DNA from 2 places in the Cytobacillus sp. FSL R5-0377 genome. Region 2 is predicted to be linked to the other one. Evidence: a T-box and tRNA genes for the amino acid it is inferred to sense, from the RefSeq annotation. Region 2 holds a T-box; the other holds one or more tRNA genes.

Region 1 (4,429 bases), 2.3 Mb from region 2:
GCCGTACTTTTCTTTGAAATCACGGTTGCTGATAAAGAGCAGCGGCCTTAAAAGCGGCTTTGCCACTTCCGGATCAGGCTCCATTTCATCATGCAGGTGAAAATCCTTGCCTTTATTTTCAGGACAAACAGTTTGACAGGTGTCACACCCATAAAGCCTGTTTCCCAGCTTTTCTCTATATGGCTCTGCAAGAAAGCCCTTTGTCTGTGTTAAAAATGCGATGCATTTCTGTGCATCAAGCTGACCTCCCTGAATTAAAGCACCAGTCGGGCAGACATCAACACATTTATTGCAGCTTCCGCATCTGTCTTCCAATGGCATATCAGGCTCAAAAGGCAGATTTGTTATCATTTCTCCGAGATACACATATGATCCGAACTCCGGTGTGATGATGGAACAGTTTTTTCCGCTCCAGCCGATTCCGGCACGCTGCGCTACAGCCCGGTCCACCAGCTCTCCTGTATCCACCATGGATTTGCATATGGCCTCAGGAATTCTTGACTGAATAAACTCCTCAAGCTTCTGAAGACGTTCCCTAAGGATATGATGATAGTCTTTTCCCCATGAAGCCCGGCAGAATATCCCCCTTCGTTCACCTCTTTTGCTGACAACCCTTACCTTCATTTTGGAAGGATAAGCAACCGCAATTGAGATAATGGATCTCGGCTTATCCATTAGCAGACCGGGATTCACCCTTTTCTCAATATCAGGTTCTTCAAACCCTGACTGATATTGAAGCTCCTGCTGGCGAATCAGTCTATTCTTCATTTCATCAAAAGTGCCTGCTGTTGTAAAACCGATTTTATCAATGCCAATTGTCTTGCTGTACTCAATCACTTCCTGCTTGAATTGTGTAAAGTCCATTGGATAACCTCCTTTCTGTATGAAAATGAAATTTTATATGAAAACGTGCTGTATTAACGTTGGTGGCAGATACCTTTTATTCGGACAAAAGGGATATAAGATGCGTGTAAGACTGCTTTTTTTCGGCTTTGGAAAATTAACTGCGTCAAACTTCTGATTAGTTACCATTTACTCCGCTAAAGTGAATATATGGTGCGTCTGAGCGCTCGTTTTGGGCCCTTTATTTGGTGAAAGTCAAAATAGACGGTGTCAAAGCGTTGGTTAGATACCTTTTATTCACCCATCACGGGTGATAGGTACCTGAAAGTCTAATATTTATTGAATCACCGCTTATTATGATAAACTATTTTAAAGTAATTTTGGAGGTGGAAAGCTTGGAAATTATAATTGCTCCCGAGTTGTGCAGGTTAATTCCCCAATTTAAAATTGGATTTATTATATATAAAAATATAGAAGTCGGACAGTCTCCTCAAATGGTAAAGGGCCGACTCCAGTTATTTCAGGAATCCATTTATTTTGACTTAGAGGACAAGAGTGTTACAGATCTGGAAGGAATCAATGAATGGAGACAGATTTTCAAAACAGCAGGCAAAGATCCAAATCGTTACCGCCACTCTGCAGAAGCACTGTACAGAAGAATAAAAAAACAAAATTACCTGCAGCCGGTCAACAGCTCCATAGATATTAACAACTTCTTTTCCCTGGAATATCAAATACCAATCGGCGTATATGATGCTGATAAGCTTTCAGGTCCATTGACTATCAGGTTTGGCAAAGAAAGCGAAGAATATAACGGTTTAAACGGAAGACCCAATTCTCTTGCCAATTTAATAATCAGTGAAGATATAGCAGGCCCCTTTGGCAGTCCGTTTGTGGACTCTGAAAGAACAGCTGTCACGGAACAGACTAAAAATGCCGTGCAAATTGTTTATTTGCGCCCTTCTCTGGAAACTAATATGGCCGAAAAAATGGTTGAGTCATTAATGAACATGTACACTCAAGTGCACGGGGGAGAAGGAAGCTTTAAGGTCATTGGATGTTAAACACTTCTATAAAAAATCGAGTGGGATCTGCGGATGCCGCCCGATTTTTTATATAGCCATGAAAATGAAAAAACGCAATACCTCGTTCTTGTTGAACGAAACACTGCGTTGGCTATGTATGGAGCGGGTGAAGGGAATCGAACCCTCATCATCAGCTTGGAAGGCTGAGGTTTTACCACTAAACTACACCCGCATTATTATGAAGTTACCGCCTGCTTATTTTTTCCCGTACTTTCATGCCTCTTCCTCTAAGAGCTTTTTCAAGGAAGCCTATGCGTCGAGGCAACTCGAAGCTGATTCATGGAAGTATCGCTCGTGGCTGAGGTTTTACCACTAAACTACACCCGCATTTGTTTATTTATATTTAATCATTAACGTAATTATGATTAAATAGAATGTCGATTTTTCTCTACAGCAAAATAAACATTGTGTCGAATCAACTATTTAATAGTACTAAATTCAGCGTAAATGGTCAACCCCTTTTTTAAAAAAATTGTCGAAAAAACAGAGAGGGGTTTTCCCTCCCTGTTTATACCCACCACATTTCCGATGGCTGTTCTTCGATTAAAATGGACTTAAGGTTCCTTACGGCTCTTGTAAACCCTTCTTCAATGGACATCAGCGGGTCTTCGTGCTCAATGCTGACAACGTAGTCATAACCAAATGTGCGCAGTGCGCTCATCATATCAGACCATTCCTGCAGGCTGTGTCCGCATCCTACTGACCTGAAGGTCCACGCCCTGGTCTGTACGTTGCCATACGGCTGCATATCCGTTAACCCATACATATTGACATTTTCCTGGTCAATATAGGTGTCTTTTGCATGAAAATGATGAATGGCATTTTCTTTTCCCAGTATCTTTATGGCTGCAACTGGGTCAATGCCCTGCCACCATAAATGGCTTGGGTCCAGGTTGGCCCCAATGGCGTCACATGTTTCTTCCCTTAATTTTAAAAGTGTGTAGGGAGTGTGTACAAGGAATCCACCATGCAGCTCGAGCCCGATTTTCACATTATGGTCTTTGGCAAACTGCCCGGCTTTTTTCCAATAAGGAATGAGTTTCTCCTCCCATTGCCATTTAAGCACTTCTCCATACTCATTTGGCCACGGAGCGACCGGCCAATTCGGATGCCTGGCCTCTTCCCCGTCACCTGCAGTCCCGGAAAAACAGTTCACAACTGGAACATTCATTAAGCTGGCTAACTTAATCGTGTCGTATAGTACGCGATCAGATTCCTCAGCAAATGCTTTATCAGGTGAAATCGGGTTGCCATGGCAGCTGAATGCACTGATTTCAAGCCCCCTCGATAAAACCTTATTCAGGTAATCCTCCCGGACTTCATCGCTTCCCAATAGCTCCTGCAGTCTGCAGTGAGCGTTGCCGGGATATGCACCCGTTCCGATTTCCACAGCCTTAAGACCTGCAGCTTTCACATGATCGAGCATATCCTCAAAATTTTTGTCAGCAAATAATACTGTAAATACGCCGAGCTTCACAAAATCCCCTCCTGGCTACTACTATTATCTTGTTTGCTGCTGCTATAAATCGCATCAATAATTCTGGTTGTCTGCAGAGCTTCTTCTGCTTTAACCATAAACTCTTCCTTTCCCAAACAGCTTTTAATAAAGTTCCGTGCCTGTGTTAATGCATAGTCATCTTCTCCCGGGAGCCATTCTGAACGTGTATTCAGGAGCATACCATATTTAGATTGATTCAAACGGAAGGGGAATAAATCAATTCCTCCAAGCTGCCCCGAAAGACTGAGGCTTTCATCATCCTTTTCAATATTGGCAGACCAGGAAGTTTCAAAAAGCAGGGAAGCACCATTCGCAAATTTTATGTAAGCTGTCACATGATCATCTACATCAAAGGATTGATGGTCAAAGCTTCCCCATAGATTCACCTGATCAGGCATTTTACTTAACGTGTTGTATGCTGTACCGGATACCTCCGTTTCGGCCGGGTTACCAAGAAGCCAAAGCGAGAGGTCAAGCAAATGGCAGCCGTAATCTATCAAACTTCCGCCGCCCTGGAGTTCTTTATTGGTAAAAACACCCCAGCCAGGCACCTTTCTTCTTCTCATGGCTCTTGCTCTGGCTATAAACGGAATGCCAATTTCATTTTCTGTAATGAGCTTTTTGGCAGCCTGTGCCTCTTTCATGAACCGGTAGTGATAGGCAATGGCCAATACCTTCCCGGACCTGTCTCTAGCCTCGATCATTTTCCTGCATTCGGCTGCTGTCATCGCCATCGGCTTCTCACACAAAACATGCAGCCCAGCCTCCAGTGCAGCAACGGTAATTTCAGCATGAAATTTATTCGGTGTACAAATGACTACGGCATCTGTTTCAGTGAATACTTCCTTATAATCTGTAAAAACGCGGCTAATTCCAAACTTCCTGGCAGCAAGCTTTGCTGTATCCTCATTCACATCACAGATAGCTGTTATGGTAGCACTATCCGAAAGTTTTAATAAAACTGGAATATGCCTGGATTGGGCAATTCCTCCAGCACCGATAA
Region 2 (4,429 bases):
GGTCCTCTGCATTGCGCGGCATGTAATGTTCATTAATTGCACGCGCCACAGCTTCTTTTTCACCTTTTTGCAGGGCGTATTTTTCTCCCATAAAACCTTGGAGCTCAGGAAATTCATAAACCATATGTGAAACAAGATCAAACTTGCTGATTTCAGCGGCACGGTCTGTCACTGCTTTCGCTTCATCACTGAAGCCAAGATTCCCGCTCAGTTTCGCTGCCAGCAGGCGGACACGGTCTACCTTTTCAGCAAGTGTTCCAATTTCTTCATGATACACAATGCTTTTAAGTTTTTCGAGCGATGATGCGATTTCCGTTTTTTGGTCTTCCCTGTAAAAGAAAGCCGCATCAGAAAGTCTTGCCCGCAATACTTTTTCATTTCCCTTAGCCACTTTTTCCAAATGTTCATGAGATCCATTTCGAACTGTAACAAAGTAAGGAAGAAGCCTGCCCTCTTTGGACTTTACCGGGAAATAGCGCTGATGTTCTTTCATCGAGGTAATCAAAACCTCTTCCGGAAGCTCCAGATATTCCTCTTCAAATTTTCCATATAATGCTGTTGGATACTCAACAAGATTATTTACTTCTTCCAATAACTCTTCATCAACAGGAATCACCCAATCATTCTCTTCTTCAATTTTTTCCAACTGCGAGAGAATAGCATTTTTTCTTTCCTGAGGATTAGTAATGACATATTGTGCCAGCAAGGACTTTTCATAGTCAAAGGGATTGTTAATTTCAATCTCTTCCCCAAGAAAACGATGTCCTCTTGTAAGGTTAGATGTCTGAACATTAGTGATTGAAAATGGTATGACTTCACTTCCGAATAATGCCAGAAGCCATTTGATCGGCCTAATAAAGCGCAGCTCCTGGTTAGACCAGCGCATATTTTTCGGAAATGATAGCGATGTAACAATCTGCTGAAGTTCAGGCAGCAGTGCAGCTGTTTCCTGCCCTTTTATGAATTTGCTTACATGCGCGTATTCAACACCCTTAATTTCTTTAAAGTATATATCTTCAACAGATGCTCCCTGACCCCGGCTAAATCCAATAGCAGCTTTTGACCATTCACCGTCATCGGTTAACGCGATTTTTTTTGCAGGTCCTTTTGCTTCTTCGTTAATGTCCTCCTGGGCAGTTTCCACTCCCGTAACAAGAACAGCCAAACGGCGTGGAGAGGAGAAAGCGCTGATTTCGTCAAAAGATATTTTCTTTTCCAAAAGCCATGATTTCACTTTATCTGAAAGCTGATTCATTGAATTAGTGACAAATCTGGCAGGCATTTCTTCAAGTCCAATTTCCAGCAGAAGATCTTTCTTATTCATGAGACCCTTCCTCCTTATCCTTTAAAATTGGGAAGCCAAGTTTTTCCCGCTCTTCGTAAAAGGTTTTGGCTATTTTTCTGGCCAGGTTCCGGCATCTTGCAATATAGCCTGTTCTTTCTGTCACAGAGATCGCTCCCCTTGCATCAAGCAGGTTAAAAGTATGAGAGCATTTTAAAACATAGTCATAAGCTGGATGCACAAGCCCTTCATCCATTTGCCTATGTGCTTCCTTCTCGTAGATGTTGAACAAATTGAAAAGCATTTCCTGATCCGATGTTTCAAATGTGTACTTCGAATGCTCAAACTCCGGCTGCAGGAAGATGTCCCTAACCGTAAATCCTTCTGTCCATTCAAGGTCAAAGACATTTTCCTTATCCTGAATGTAAGAGGCGAGCCTTTCGATACCATATGTAATTTCAACAGACACAGGCTTGCATTCCAATCCGCCTACCTGCTGGAAGTATGTGAACTGTGTTATTTCCATTCCATCAAGCCACACTTCCCACCCTAAGCCCGCGCAGCCCAGAGAAGGATTTTCCCAGTTATCTTCTACAAACCGGATGTCATGTTCAAGCGGATCAATGCCTAATGCTTTGAGTGAATCAAGATACAGCTCCTGAATATTATCCGGCGACGGCTTCATAATCACTTGAAATTGATGATGCTGATAAAGCCGGTTTGGATTTTCACCATATCGGCCATCAGCAGGACGGCGTGAAGGCTCTACATAAGCTACATTCCACGGTTCTGGTCCGATCGCTCTTAAAAATGTATAGGGGCTCATTGTACCTGCGCCTTTTTCAGTATCATAAGCCTGCATTAGGATACACCCCTGTTCAGACCAATGTTTTTGAAGCGTTAATATCATGTTTTGAATATTCATAGGACACCTCTTTCTTAATTTGTTATAAATTTAGCAGCTATCTATCACAGGGCTTCCGTGTTTCAGTGAACATAAAAAACTCCCGTCTCTATGCCACATGGCATAGGGACGAGAGTTTACCCGCGGTTCCACCCTATTTGCTGCGATTTTACCGCAGCCTCTTTGTTGTCGATAGACAATATTGCTCCAGAGCGCCCTTCCTTAACCATCCATACCCGGCTTCCACTGTCCCGGGTTCGCTTTAATGAAAAAAGTTAAGTACTCTTCTCCTTCACTGCAATAATATTTTATTAATTTGAATCATAGCGGAATCACCTTGGATTGTCAATCTTAAGCAAAAAGCCAAGGGAACGCTTTACATAAGATCATTAAACTTATCCATTTGATTAAGAAACTTTTTAGTCTTAAGGGATAAGCCGGAATACTCTTCATAATAAGCAGAGATAATCTTTTTCAATTCAGCCTTGGTTTCGGGCTTAACAGAAATATTGCCAAGCCTGGACAAGTCAAAAAAATAAAACAGGCGCAGCAGCTTAATGGTCGCCTGTGATACCTTATAATGATAAGGATCCCTGTCAAGACAGCGGTGGCAAATGAGTCCGTTTTCCCGGATTGAAAATACAAAATGCCCGTCAGTGCTTCCGCAGACAGTACATTGATCCAGAACAGGATATAAACCCAGACCATTCAGCATTTTCATTTCATAAATATTGGTGAGAATTTCCGGATCATATCCCTCATTTATTAAATTTAGCGTTTGATGCAGCAATTCAAACAAAAATGGGTTAGGCTTCTTATCCTCACTGCTTTTATCAGTCAAATCGACAATATAGCTTGCATAAGCAGTCAGAAAAATATCTTCTTTAATTGATCTCATGGATGAAATCATATCACCCTGCTTCAGGGTGCCCAGACCGCTTCCACGCTGAACTAAAAAGTTTCCGTATGTAAAAAGCTGGGTGACAGCAGCAAGTCTGCTGTTCGGCTTTTTCGCTCCTCGTGCCATCACACCAACTTTTCCCCATTCACGGGTATATAAAGTAACAATTTTATTTGTTTCACTGTAATTAGTTGTCCTGATGACGATGCCTTCACATTTATCAAGCAACCGTGACACCATCCCTGTCTTTCGACAAACCTATGAGATGGGAAAATCAGCTTCTGCTAGCTCTTCATCATTGCTGCCGGGTATATCCTGAGTTTCCTTTTCTAGCTCCTTGAAGAGAAGATATGTGTCAATATTTCCTGTCTGGGAAAACACTCTCCAGGTAAAATCCATCATCGAAAACCCCACCTTTCAGTTATTCAACTAGCAATTCTTTATCCCAATACATTTATCTATATCATAGCCTGTCTTTGTAAAATCATGAGACGAAAATATTGTCAATAACCTGTATGCATATAAACCAGAAATGGATAATACTTTAATTAGGGCTGGTTCAGTACTCATCTTCACGGAAGCCAAAATCGCGGAGCTGAGACATTTTATTGCGCCAGTCTTTCTGAACTTTAACCCAAAGCTCTAGAAAAACCTGTGATCCAAGAAGATTTTCAATATCCACCCTTGCTCTTTTTCCGATTTCCTTAAGCATTTTCCCTTGCTTTCCAATCACTATGCCTTTTTGGGAGTCACGTTCCACAATGATCGTAGCCATGACATGAACAACATCCTTGTCTTCGCGGCGCTCCATCTTATCAATAGTTACAGCCAGCGAGTGCGGTATTTCCTCCCTTGTTAAATGCAGGGCTTTTTCCCTGATCAGTTCGGAAACAATAAATCTCTCTGGGTGATCTGTTACTTGATCAGCAGGATAAAACTGCGGCCCCTCGGGAATATATTTTTTAATCTGTCCTAACAGCGTCTCTACATTATTGCCTTCTAACGCAGAAATGGGGATAATTTCGCTGAAATCGTACTTTTCCTTGTAAGACTCAATAATTTTAAGCAGTTCATCAGGATGTACCTGGTCAATCTTATTGATTACAAGGAAAATGGGTGTTCGGACTGACTGAAATTTCTCAAGTATGAATTCTTCACCGCGTCCAAAGCCTTCCTGGGCATTTACCATAAACAGGATGACATCCACTTCTTTTAGAGTGTTTTGGGCAACTTTCATCATAAAGTCTCCCAGTTTATGCTTTGGCTTATGAATTCCTGGCGTATCAATAAAAATAAATTGTGCGTCATTAGTAGTCAGGACACCCTGAACTTTGTTGCGGGT

Evidence for each region. A T-box is a leader RNA that pairs with one kind of tRNA and senses whether it is charged. The one in region 2 lies ahead of glyQ (glycine--tRNA ligase subunit alpha), so its partner is inferred to be a tRNA-Gly.
Region 1: it encodes a tRNA-Gly, which carries the amino acid that the T-box ahead of glyQ (glycine--tRNA ligase subunit alpha) is inferred to sense. The anticodon was not compared.

What each region holds. Positions count from the first base shown of each region.
Region 1 is NZ_JBBORA010000001.1:1,366,612-1,371,040, forward strand. Features, by position in the region: gene queG (tRNA epoxyqueuosine(34) reductase QueG) at 1-864, opposite strand, end outside; gene NSQ49_RS06825 (B3/B4 domain-containing protein) at 1,239-1,907, shown strand; tRNA gene NSQ49_RS06830 (tRNA-Gly) at 2,027-2,100, opposite strand; gene NSQ49_RS06835 (sugar phosphate isomerase/epimerase family protein) at 2,437-3,405, opposite strand; gene NSQ49_RS06840 (Gfo/Idh/MocA family protein) at 3,402-4,429, opposite strand, start outside.
Region 2 is NZ_JBBORA010000001.1:3,693,853-3,698,281, reverse strand. Features, by position in the region: gene glyS (glycine--tRNA ligase subunit beta) at 1-1,324, opposite strand, end outside; gene glyQ (glycine--tRNA ligase subunit alpha) at 1,317-2,207, opposite strand; T-box leader at 2,309-2,491, opposite strand; gene recO (DNA repair protein RecO) at 2,563-3,315, opposite strand; gene NSQ49_RS18775 (YqzL family protein) at 3,346-3,489, opposite strand; gene era (GTPase Era) at 3,647-4,429, opposite strand, start outside.